DNA from 4 places in the Ureibacillus sp. FSL K6-2830 genome. Region 4 is predicted to be linked to each of the others. Evidence: riboswitches for the same ligand, from Rfam matches in the RefSeq annotation. Region 4 holds a riboswitch; each other region holds the start of a gene.

Region 1 (3,174 bases), 1.2 Mb from region 4:
CTGCTGGAGCATTGTTCCCATTGCACCATCGATAATCAATATTCTTTTTTGCAATTGTTCCTCTATTGGATGATTAACCATTTGCTTTAACTCCTTTATTTTGCTCGTCAAGTTGTTGAATATATTGCAATAGTTGTAAAGTGATTTCATATCGCATAAACGGCGTAATTAGATAAATGCCGTTGAAGTATTTCGTTGCTGTATCTAACAATTCTTTTGCAATTTCTAGTCCTACTTTTGTTTCTTGTTCTTTATTTCCGCTTACTTGTTGCATTCTTTCTAACACATCATCAGATAATTTAATTCCCGGTACTTCATGATGCAAAAATTCCGCATTTTTAAAACTAGTAAGCGGCATAATTCCTATATAAATTGGTGTATCTAAATGTTTTGTCGCTTCATGAATTTCCACAATTTTTTCCTTCGAATAAACTGGTTGCGTAATGAAATAATCCGCACCATGTTCAATTTTTTTCTCTAGACGGCTGACAGCACGATCTAACACTCTCACGTTAGGATTGAAAGCCGCTGCTACTGAGAAATTCGCTTTTTTTCTTAGTGCTTTGCCAGAAAAAGAAATTCCTTCATTTAACTGTTTAATTAATGATATCAATTCCATCGATGAAACGTCATAAACACTTGTTGCACCCGGAAAATCCCCTACCTTTGTTGGATCACCAGTTACAGCCAACACATCATGAAGGCCAAGAGCATTGAGTCCCATTAAATGGGATTGCAGCCCAATTAAGTTTCGATCTCGGCAAGTAATATGTGGCATTGTGCGTATGCCATATTGCAGTTTTAAAATGGCCCCCATTGCCAAGTTACTAACCCTTGGAGATGCTAATGAATTGTCTGCCATCATGATAAGATCTGCCCCTGCATTGTAAAGAGCTTTTGCTCCTTCAACAAACTGTTCAATTTCAAGATGCTTCGGCGTATCCAATTCTACAATGACAGAACGTGCTCTTTTTGCTTTTTCGTGGAGAGGTTCAAAATTATGCGGTTCAGGCTCGCGAATGATTATTTCCCTCTGAGGTTTTGCCTCTTTCTTTTCAACCGGCTGAAAATGAGCAAGCTTCTTTTTCATCGCTTCAATATGTTTCGGTGTTGTACCGCAACATCCTCCAATGAGCCTTACTCCTTCATTGCATAATTCAACCGTTGCCCTTGCAAAATAATCTACTTCTGATTCGTAAACGACACGCCCCTCTTCAATATCTAATAAAGAAGCGTTCGGATAAACAGATAAATACGCTCGTTCAGGAATTTCTACCTGTTCAAAAGCCTGTATTGTGTGGTATGGACCAAGTCGACAGTTCACCCCTACAATATCTGCACCTAATTTTTCTAACTGCTTTAATGCTTCATTCAATTTCATGCCATTCATTAATACGCCCGGCTCTTGCATTGAAACTTGAGCAATGATGGGCATATCCGTCATGGCTCGTAACATTTTTAACGTCTCGCATAGCTCTTCAACATCATAATAAGTTTCTAACAACAAACCATCTAACTGCCCCGCAATTAGCACTTCTGCTTGTTCACGAACTGCTGCAAGAATTTCATCTAATGTATAATCTACTTTGCGAACACCGCGGATACCACCAATCGAACCTAAAATAAACACTTCACTGTTCTTGGCTGCTTGTTTGGCAACACCTATCGCACCTTCGTTAATTTCCACTACTTTTGACTCCAAACCATAACGAGTGAGCTTGATTCGATTAGCGCCATATGTATTCGTTTGAATAACATCTGCGCCAGCTTGTATGTATTCACTATGAATTTTTTTAATGATTTCCGGTTTTTCAATATTCATTTCTTCGTGACAATTTTCAAGTCCATATGAATATAACAGCGTTCCCATAGCACCATCTGCAACTAACACTTTATGTTTTAACGCATCTAGTAGCCCCATTCGAAATTCCCTCACTTTTCTTTACTTCATAAATTTTCTGTCAATTCATCTAATAGAAAAAGCCTTCTTGCGAAAGAAGGCTTGTCATTTCCTTTAGAATTCACCTTATCTTTCGGCAATTGCCGCTGGATTTAGCACCTTACTAAACATTTTTAGTGGTTGCTGAAGCTTCACCGGGCCAGTTCCCTCCACTTCTCTTGATAAGTCATATTCGATTTTAAAATATCAATATAATAAGTTACATCATAAAATCAATACTTCATTTTGTCAAGTTAATTAGTCGGAATTATTTAAAAAGTTGTTTATAATTTGGTTTGCTGTTTCTTTCCCGTTATCAATGCATGCACCAATTCCTACGCCGAAATAAGAGCAACCAGCAATGTAAAGATTCGGATAGAGGTTATCTAATTTTGTAATTATTTCTTGCAAAGCTTCATGATGAGCTAAATCATAAGTTGGCATGGCATCGATCCATTTTGTAATATTCACAATGGTAGGTTGTGCTTCTATATTCAAACTGAGTTGAATATCGTTCAAAGCAACCTTTGTTAACTCTTCATCACTCATTTTCACTAATTCTTGGTAGCGAGGATTACTTTCTTTATAAAACAGTCGAACAAGTAGATTTCCTTCTGTTGAAGTATGCTTCCATTTACGGCTTGTCCAAGTAGAGGCATTACATAATAAATCGCTGTTGTAGGAAACGATAAATCCAGTGCCATCCTTAGGCAAAATAGAATCTGGTAGATCGAAGCCTACATACATCGTAATGGCTGATGCATTTTTAAATTTGTTGAAATAAGGATTTAATTCATCATTATTTAAAACTTGCTTCACGACTTGGTTGGGCAATGCTAACACAACAACATCCGATTCCAATTTTTCTCCGTTAGCGAAGGAAATTTCATAACGTTGTTCTTTTTTCTCAACAAGTACTGTTTCAGTATCTTTATATATTTCTACATCCACAAGCAGTTCTTCCATTCGATCAATTAGTTGAGATAGTCCGTTTTTAAAAGAAAGGAATTTTTTATTCGCTTCCCGTTCAAACTTTTCCCGATTTGCTTGCAAACCTTTCATTATACTTCCATATTCATTTTTGTAATCAACTAAGTATGGAAGCGTAGAGGCAATGGACAATTTATAAATGTCCCCTGAGTAAACACCAGCTAATACAGGAGCTATTTGTTTCTTCACAATTTCTTTTCCAAAAAAGTATTCTAAGAAATCTCCGATAGAACTTTCCTTCGTAA
Region 2 (3,174 bases), 540 kb from region 4:
ATGTCAAACTGAAAAAAAGATTACATATCAGATGGAGGGTAAAAGTATGTCAATACCAAAGGAATTACGTTATACGAAGGAACATGAGTGGGTAAAATTAGAAGATGGTAAAGTACGTGTTGGAATAACTGATTTCGCACAATCTGAACTTGGTGATATCGTATTCGTTGAACTTCCTCAAGTTGGAGACGAAATTCAAATGAATGAACCTTTCGGAAGTGTGGAATCAGTGAAAACGGTTTCTGAATTATATGCGCCTATTTCTGGTAAAGTTGTTGAGGTGAATACTGAGCTTGATGATAGCCCAGAATTAGTAAATGAGTCTCCTTACGAAAATGCTTGGTTGATTGTTGTTGAACCTGCAGATTCTTCTCAACTTGATGAATTGCTTACTGCAGAACAATACGAAGAAATTATTTCTGAATAATCTGTCTAAAACGCCAGGGAAAGAACTGGCGTTTTTTTAAAATCAAAATATAATATGTAAACAACACTATTCATCGTTTCTTCAGTTCTTATATAATACGTGGGGTGAGTAAAAATGCATTACGAAAAATGTATCATTGTAGAAGGTCGTTCAGATATGTTGAAATTGGCCCCAATTTTAGCGGAAGATGTGAAGATTGTCTGTACAAATGGTACTATAAGTGAAGAGGCGTTACTAGAGCTTATTGAGCCCTATGAAGAATGTCAGCTATATACTTTTTTTGATGCCGATCAATCCGGAGAAAAACTAAGAAAATTAATGAAAAGAATTTATTCGGAGGCTACTCACCTAAATGTTCCAAGAACATATATGGAAGTTGCAAACGCACCACGAAAAGTGTTAGCTCAATTACTGAAAGAAGCGAGATTTTTAGTTCATAAAGAATATTTAGCATAGGAAATGATTGATATGGAAGAATGGACAATAGAGAATTGGGAAGAAAAAGTAAAAGAAAATAATATCACAGCATTTTATTTATATACCCCTATTTGCGGAACATGTAAAATTGCATCAAAAATGATGGAAGTTATTGAAGAACTTCTTCCACACATTCCGATTGGGAAAGGAAATATTAATTTTTTGGAAGAATTTGCATACGAACAACAAATCGAAAGTGTTCCTTGTCTACTTATAACAAAGGACGGAAAAGTGCATGAAAAAGTCTATGCATTTAAATCCGTACAAAACTTATATGAAAAGTTGATTTTATAGTTGACAGATGATAGATTACGTGTTACATTGTTTCCATAATTAAATAACCGAATAGCAAAAAACTCTTATTAAGAGTGGTGGAGGGAAGTGCCCTATGAAACCCGGCAACCATCATATCATTGATATGATAAGGTGCCAAATCACGCAAAGTATTTATTACTTTGAAAGATAAGAGGAAGTTTTACGATATCTAAGTAGGTTGTTCAACTTCCCTTCTACTTATCAAAGTAGAAGGTTTTTTTATTGAAATGAAAGATTATATACATAACACTATGGTCAAAGGGTAATAAAAAGTGTAAAATGCACAATTGTAATATCAATACATATTGCGGTTTATAAAGGAGTACTCAAACATGATTGAAGTAAAAAATGTCACAAAAATCTTTAAAACGAAAAATGGGGAATTAACCGCAGTTGATCATGTAAATTTGTCTATTCAAAAGGGTGAAATTTTCGGAATCATCGGATATAGCGGTGCTGGAAAAAGTACATTGATTCGCCTATTGAATGGACTCGAGAAACCAACGAGCGGTTCTGTCATAGTGAATGGTCTTGAAATTTCTTCAATTAAAGGAAAAGAGTTACGGCTTGCTCGCCAAAAAATCAGCATGATCTTCCAACATTTCAATCTTTTATGGTCAAGAACAGTCGCAGAAAATATTGCTTTTCCTTTAGAAATTGCAGGCGTACCAAAAGAAGAAAGAGAAAAAAGAGTTCACGAATTAATTGAACTTGTAGGTTTAAGTGGAAGAGCGGATGCTTATCCATCCCAGCTTTCTGGTGGACAAAAACAACGGGTTGGTATAGCAAGAGCATTAGCCAACAATCCAGAAGTATTGCTTTGTGATGAAGCCACAAGTGCTCTAGACCCAGAAACAACTGATTCAATTTTACGATTATTATCAGATATTAATCAGCGTCTTGGGTTGACAATTGTTTTAATTACCCATGAAATGCACGTGATTCGAAAAATTTGCCATCGCGTTGCGGTGATGGAAGCTGGACGTGTCGTTGAACAAGGTGATGTTCTCGAAGTGTTCCAAAATCCTCAAGCTGAAATAACGAAAAATTTTGTGATGCAAGTTTCGGATTCAAGAGAATCAAAAGAATCCATTGAACACATTTTGAAAAATTATCCTTCCGGAAAATTAGTAAAATTAATTTTTGTTGGAAATACAACAGAAAGACCGATTATTTCATATTTAATTAAAGAGTTCCAGTTGGATATCAACATCCTTCACGGCAATATTTCACAAACGGTGAATGGCTCTTATGGAACGTTAATTGTTCAACTTGACGGTGATTCTGAAAATGTCGAGAAGGCTTTGGAAAAACTGAAATCGATGAATATTAAAACGGAGGTGATTACGAATGATTGAGGCATTATTTCCGAATGTAGATTGGACAAAAATGTGGGAAGCAACCTATGACACACTCTACATGACAGCTATTTCTACAGCAGTTACCTTCGTTCTCGGCATAATCATAGGTATACTGTTATTCTTAACAAGTCCACACCAACTTTGGGCTAACAAAATTGTTCATTTCTTGACGGGGTCCCTTGTGAATATCTTCCGTTCGATTCCGTTTATTATATTAATTATTTTATTAATTCCGTTTACAAAATTTTTACTCGGAACTATTCGTGGTGTAAATGCGGCTTTACCAGCGTTAATTATCGGTTCAGCGCCGTTTTATGCGCGTTTAGTATTAATCGCTTTACGCGAAGTAGATAAAGGTGTTATTGAAGCCGCAAGATCGATGGGTGCGAATACTTTCACAATTATATGGAAAGTATTAATTCCTGAATCCAAACCTGCGCTCATTTCTGGAATTACTGTCACAGCTGTTGCTCTTGTTGGTTATACAGCGATGGCAGGAATCATAGGTGCAGGAGGTTTAGGGAACTTAGCTTTCTTAGAAGGTTTCCAAAGAAGTAGAGAAGATGTCACGTTAATGGCAACGATTTTAATACT
Region 3 (3,174 bases), 1.3 Mb from region 4:
ATTCAAGTAACCTAATTAATTTACTAGGAATTAATTTTATATATCGAAAATGGGGTGTCTAGAATTGAGAACGATTGGTTCTACCAAAATGACAGATCAGCCTATTTATTAATGTGAATTGTATTCGAATGGGAATACAACTCACATCGTATTAAATTATTTTTGCTACAAATGAGTAGCCTTTCGATTAAACGCCTTTGAGAAAAATTTGAATTATCTACTGCAAATGAGCAGCCTTACTCAAACAATTATTTTAAGAAACTTTGAATAATTGGATCGGCTGCGAATGAGCAGCACTTTCCTATTAAATTTTTCTCTGCAAATGAGCATTTTTTCTCTTGAATCACAGAGGATTTTAATGTTGCAAATGAGCAACTTCTTCTCATAAACGACTATTATGGGAGCGTTTAATGCTTTATTTTTTAACAGCCGCAAATGAGCAGCTATTATTAGCGATTCAATAGCGGTTCTTAGAGAGCTTGAACGAATGATTAAGCCTTATTTACACTAAATTCTGCCTCAGCTTTTGCTAAAGCTTGATCTAAATCTGCAATAATGTCATCTACATTTTCTAAGCCGATGGATAAGCGAATGAGTTCTTCCCCTACTCCAGCAATTTTTAATTCCTCAGCAGATAATTGTTGGTGAGTTGTTGATGCAGGATGAATAATGAGCGATCTTGCATCTCCAACATTCGCTACGTGAGAGAATAATTTCACGTTGTCAATTACCACTCGACCTGCTTCACGACCACCTTTAATTCCGAATGTTACCATTGATCCGTAACCGTTTTTTAAATATTTCTTCGCAAGGTGGTGAGATGGGAAGTTTTCATCCCCTGGATAATTCACATATTCTACGTATGGATGGTTTTTCAAGAATTCCACAATTCTTTCTGCGTTTTCACCGTGTCTCACGTAGCGAAGGTGAAGAGTTTCCAATCCTTGCAGGAAGCTAAATGCTGCATCTGGACCTAAAGTTGGACCTAAGTCGCGTAATAATTGAACACGTAATTTTGTTGCAAAAGCAGCTCCTGCTGTATCGATGCCGTAACGAATTCCGTGATATGTGAGATCGGGCTCAGTGAATCCTGGGAATCGACCTTGTGTCCAGTCAAATTTACCCCCATCTACAACAATTCCTCCGATTGTTGTACCGTGTCCCCCAATCCATTTTGTTGCCGAGTGTATTACGACGTCTGCTCCAAATTCAATTGGGGTGCATCCATATGGAGATGGGAACGTATTGTCAATAATTAATGGTATGCCATTATCGTGAGCGATCTTTGCCACCGCTTCAATATCTAAAATATTTAAACTAGGGTTTCCCACCGTTTCAGCATAAATCGCTTTTGTCTTGTCCGTAATCGCTTTGCGGAAGTTTTCTGGATCTCTTTCATCTACAAATTTTGTAGTAATTCCCCAGCGCGGCAATGTGTTTGCAAATAAGTTGTATGTTCCACCATATAAGGAACCAGCTGAAACAATTTCATCTCCTGCATTCGCGATGTTTAAAATGGAGAATGCAATCGCCGCCTGACCGGAAGATAAAGCAACAGCTGCAGTACCACCTTCTAGTAAAGCAACACGCTTTTCAAATACATCTACAGTTGGATTCATAATGCGAGAATAAATATTACCCACTTCTTCAAGAGCGAATAATTTGCGCGCATGTTCTGTGTCTTTGAATGCATATGCTGTTGTGCGATAAATAGGAACAGCAATAGCACCTGTAGTAGGGTCAGGTTGTTGGCCACCGTGAAGTAATAACGTTTCTGGCTTGAATTCGGACATCGTTTTCTCCTCCTAAATAAATAATTGATGGATTTCTTGAGGAGGCATTGAAGTAAAACAAAAACCCTCTTCTTATATAAGAAGAGGGTGTTGTATGCACGTACATTTCCTCCTCTTATCTTTCAGATCCATACGATCTGTAGGATTTAGCACCTTTGCAATTTTCTTGCCGGTTGCCGGGCATCATAGGGCCTAGTCCCTCCGCCTCTCTTGATAAGAGTATTAATTTGATTTCCATCGTTAGATTAACTATAAAACATAGTATGCCACTCTGTCAACTAATTTTTTAAAAATTTGAAACTATTTTTTATTTTATTGAGTATAATATATTAAAATGCACTTTTCTATAAAGGAGTCCAATAGAATGATAACTGCAGTGATTACATTTCTTATTGTCGGCTATTTTATTGGATGTATTCATGGGTCAAATGCAGCACAATTACTTTCCGGTGTGAATTTAAAAGAAGCTGGACTCGGCAATGCAGGAGCTTCCAACGCTACCCTTACGCTGGGCTGGAAATACGGCATACTTGTTGGATTCATTGATATCGGAAAAGGAGTTTTTGCGATTATCTTAACAAGATATTTTTTAGATCACTATACACTATTTGAAACTGAGCAAATCTCAATTTTGCTCTATTTGACAGGTGCCGCAGTAATTCTAGGTCATAATTTTCCCATTCATATGCGCTTCAGAGGCGGTAAAGGAACCGCTTCCCTCATCGGAATATTCCTTGCAATCAATTGGAAGTTTGGTCTTCTTTCTGTGATTGCTCTTGTCATTGTCTCTTTATTATCCAACTATTTAATTATCGGTGTATTCTTTTTGTATATCGTTTTTGCTATAAACTCTTTGCTATTTGAACCAACTATTTGGCCATTCATCATCGTAATATTGCTGTTATTGGTTGCAACGATTTTACATTTGGAAAATATTAAACGCATTAAACTCGGTACAGAACCAACCATCAATGCTGCTTTTAAAAGAGAGAAAGATGAAACCGCATAAAAAAATCTCCCGTAAAGGTAATACACCTAACAACTACGGGAGGTTCTTTTTATTTCATTCTTCGATTTGAGAATCATCACGATATATTTCTTTCCCCTTAAAATAAGTTAACACGACTTTCGCTTCACTGATCTCACTAGGAGGTATTTTAAAGATATTTTTATCTAATATGATAAAGTCTGCTTGTTTCCCCACACGAATCTTCCCAATCCTTTCTTCTTTTCCTATTTGTCTTGCCGGATAGATGGTGTAACTACGAAGCATTTGTTTCAACGTAGCACTTTCTTTTGGCCATAACGGTTTAAGATTTTTTTCTTCTTTCGCATGAAGTCTAGTCATTCCCGTTTCAATTCCGTATAGTGGATTCAACTC
Region 4 (3,174 bases):
TTACATATTATTGAGTATTTCCAATTATGAATTCTTTATTTGTTCAAGAACTTCATTTTGCACTCGTTATTGTCATACATATGTATGAATTGTTTTATTAATAAAAAAACTGTAAAAATTCTTCCGTGGGAGAAGAATTTTTACAGTTTTCATTAAATATGATAATCAATTGGATCATGGCCGTCCACGAAATGCCAGTCATAAGGAGTTTCTTGGTAAACGTAGTAGTTCAACCAGTTGTAGAACAACAGATGGGCATGCGCTCTCCAACTATTTTTTGGCTCTTTTGTTGGATCATTGTTAGGGAAATAGTTTGCTGGTATTTCCACTGGTAAACCTTTCTTAATATCACGCTCATATTCTTCCTTAAGAGTTGTTGCATCATATTCCAAGTGTCCTGTAATCATAATGTGTTTATTATCTTTTGATTGAATGATAAAAGGCCCTACTTCTTCAGAATAGCTCAACAATTGTAAATCAGGATGTTGTTGCACTTCTTCCAAGGAAACTGACGTGTATCGAGAATGAGGTGCCACAAATTCATCATTGAAACCACGAACTAAATCGTTTGTTAAGTCTGTTATCGTGTGTGAATAGATGCCGGAACATTTTTTCGGCAACTCAAATTTCCCTATTCCGAAGTGATAATATAGTGCTGCTTGTGCCGCCCAACATATATAAATTATCGATGTCACATTTTCTTGTGCCCAGTCTAAAATTTCAGTAAATTCTTTCCAATAATTCACTTCTTCAAATTCCATCCGCTCTACTGGCGCTCCTGTGATGACCATGCCGTCAAATCGGCGATGCTTTATTTCGTCAAAGGTTTTATAGAACAATTCCAAATGGCTTTTTGACACATTTTTTGGCTCATATGATGCCGTATTTAAAAATGTTACATTGGTTTGTAAAGGCGTATTGCCAAGCAAACGCAACAATTGCAATTCCGCTTTTTCTTTTTCAGGCATCAAATTAAAAACTAAAATATTTAATGGTCGTATTTCTTGCGATAAAGCACGATCTTCTTCCATCACGAAAATCTTTTCATTTCTTAAAATTTCTCCAGCAGGTAAATTTTTCGGAATATTGATAGGCATTTCTCTAGTCCCCCAATTCTAAATTTTCTTAATATAAAACCCTCTCATTCCAGCAAAGAGAATGAGAGGGTACACAATTTCTTGCACACACTCTCTTATCTCCCAAGGCATAGCCTTGCTGGAATTAGCACCTTTCTAACATCCGTTAGAGGTTGCTGAAGCTTCATTGGGCCAAGTCCCTCCGCTTCTCTTGATAAGAAAGTTTTGAATCCTTATAAAATTAAGATAATCCTAACACATTTAATAGGGATTTGCAATATTAGGTTATTTTATTTTACTCTGCATTTTTGTTAGCCATTCCGAGCTCTCTTTCTCATTCAATTCTTGTTCTAATTGTTGATCCCAACTATTAAATAATGTATTCCATACGCGGATAAATAATTCCTTGTTTTCAACGTTCCAAATAATGAATTCGATACAAGGGACATCATTTACTTGAGTATTTTCCATTGATAGTATGGATTTGATTTGTTGATGATCTTCTTCCAGTTCCGTCGCTTGCATGTTTTGTATTGCTTTCATCATAAAAGGTGCACTGATTGGCCCCTCTTCATTACGTATATAACGATAGATTTGTTCCGGAAAATCATCAAAGTCTAGTACTTCCTCAATATCGCCTTCTACGATTTGATGATGTACAGGGCTATATAGTAGCTCTATTGCTACGGGTTCTAATTCCTCTTCAAATACTCCTAGAGAAAATTGTTTCATTCCTTTTTCGGTAAGTTGATAATAGTTATTTTCCCGTATCAACAACCCATTTTTTTGCATTTTCCGTAATAAATCTTCTATAAATAGTGGCTCTACCAGTAAAATTTCACTGAGCTGTTCAGCCCTTTCGAAAGTTGATTTTTGGCAAGAGAAAAGTAAAATTTTCATTAATATATCCATCGTCCTCTTTCGAACTGGCTGATAAGTGATTTCATACGTATGCATAGGAATACACCAAATATCGGTATGAATGATTAAACCAGCTTTTTCTTTTTCAAGCTTTTTTATTAATTGTTGCTGTATTTGATGGAGTTCCATGTTTATGTTAAGAACGTCTCCTTTGTTATTTTTCGAATACCTTGTTGTTTTTCGACTACTTCATATAGATATTGATACATTTCTTTAGTGTTCTTTGCTTTTGGTCGATTCATGAACATTTCTGAGCTGCCAATAATCATCAGTAATTCTCTTGCTCTCGATAATGCAACGTTTAACCGGCGGTAATCTTTTGCAAAACCGATTTCTCCATGTGGATTGTTTCGAACCATACTTAGTAGTATAACGTCCATTTCCATACCCTGGAATTTATCGACAGAGCCTGTCCGAATATGTAAATGGGACAAATTCAACTCTTCTATTAACAAATTAACTCGATTTACTTGCTCTCGATAGAAACTAATCACACCAACGGATTTTAAAGCATCATTTTCAAGTAAGCCTTGTTCTTTTGATTTTGCAGTTGCTTCGTTTAAATCGATTAATAGCTTCCTTATTGTTTCTAGTTCGGAAGAGTTCAATAAACTAGCGCCTTCCTTCATTCTTTCTTCAAAGTAAAGTGGCTCGTTTGGTAGATCGAACCATAATAAATGTTCATGGCGTTTTACATAATTGCCATTTAATTTATGATCTCTTGCTTCATCAGAATTATCTAAACCACACTGTAAGGACTCGTTGCCGGTCCTATAAAATGGAGTGATGGTTTGCATAATCTTTTCATGCATTCTGTATTGAATTCCAAGCATTATCTTATTTGTGCTAGGTAAATTTTTATATAGACGTTCAAATAATGATTCTTCCAAAAGCTTCTCGAGTTCCCTTTTTTCTTCAAAAGTGTCGCTTTCTTTCATAACTACTTCCAATGTTTCTTCAAATGTATCGTCACCGATTAATGGTGGCAACTGATGGTGGTCACCGACAAGAATAATTTTTTTCCCTTTTAACATTGGAAGCAATAATTCAGGCGGTGTTGCTTTTGATACTTCATCAATAATGACGACATCAAAAGTAGGATAATTGTCCATAAAATCTTTATTTGCGGAAGCAACACAAGTTGTACCAATCACATTTGCATGTTTCACATATAGTT

Evidence for each region. Region 4 has a riboswitch for S-adenosylmethionine ahead of metA (homoserine O-acetyltransferase MetA). Riboswitches for the same ligand answer to the same signal wherever they lie in the genome.
Region 1: linked by a shared signal. The riboswitch ahead of NSU17_RS09530 (bifunctional homocysteine S-methyltransferase/methylenetetrahydrofolate reductase) and the one ahead of metA (homoserine O-acetyltransferase MetA) in region 4 are both predicted to bind S-adenosylmethionine.
Region 2: linked by a shared signal. The riboswitch ahead of NSU17_RS12770 (methionine ABC transporter ATP-binding protein) and the one ahead of metA (homoserine O-acetyltransferase MetA) in region 4 are both predicted to bind S-adenosylmethionine.
Region 3: linked by a shared signal. The riboswitch ahead of NSU17_RS08850 (O-acetylhomoserine aminocarboxypropyltransferase/cysteine synthase family protein) and the one ahead of metA (homoserine O-acetyltransferase MetA) in region 4 are both predicted to bind S-adenosylmethionine.

What each region holds. Positions count from the first base shown of each region.
Region 1 covers NZ_JBBOQR010000001.1:1,943,128-1,946,301, reverse strand. The annotation lists gene metH (methionine synthase) at 1-81, opposite strand, end outside; gene NSU17_RS09530 (bifunctional homocysteine S-methyltransferase/methylenetetrahydrofolate reductase) at 74-1,921, opposite strand; SAM riboswitch class I at 2,024-2,128, opposite strand; gene hemG (protoporphyrinogen oxidase) at 2,198-3,174, opposite strand, start outside.
Region 2 covers NZ_JBBOQR010000001.1:2,592,156-2,595,329, forward strand. The annotation lists gene gcvH (glycine cleavage system protein GcvH) at 47-427, shown strand; gene NSU17_RS12760 (toprim domain-containing protein) at 542-883, shown strand; gene NSU17_RS12765 (thioredoxin family protein) at 896-1,198, shown strand; SAM riboswitch class I at 1,261-1,373, shown strand; gene NSU17_RS12770 (methionine ABC transporter ATP-binding protein) at 1,552-2,577, shown strand; gene NSU17_RS12775 (methionine ABC transporter permease) at 2,570-3,174, shown strand, end outside.
Region 3 covers NZ_JBBOQR010000001.1:1,800,036-1,803,209, reverse strand. The annotation lists gene NSU17_RS08850 (O-acetylhomoserine aminocarboxypropyltransferase/cysteine synthase family protein) at 492-1,793, opposite strand; SAM riboswitch class I at 1,906-2,013, opposite strand; gene NSU17_RS08845 (glycerol-3-phosphate acyltransferase) at 2,158-2,802, shown strand; gene NSU17_RS08840 (amidohydrolase) at 2,857-3,174, opposite strand, start outside.
Region 4 covers NZ_JBBOQR010000001.1:3,135,978-3,139,151, forward strand. The annotation lists gene metA (homoserine O-acetyltransferase MetA) at 153-1,097, opposite strand; SAM riboswitch class I at 1,190-1,297, opposite strand; gene NSU17_RS15545 (hypothetical protein) at 1,362-2,126, opposite strand; gene NSU17_RS15550 (DEAD/DEAH box helicase) at 2,129-3,174, opposite strand, start outside.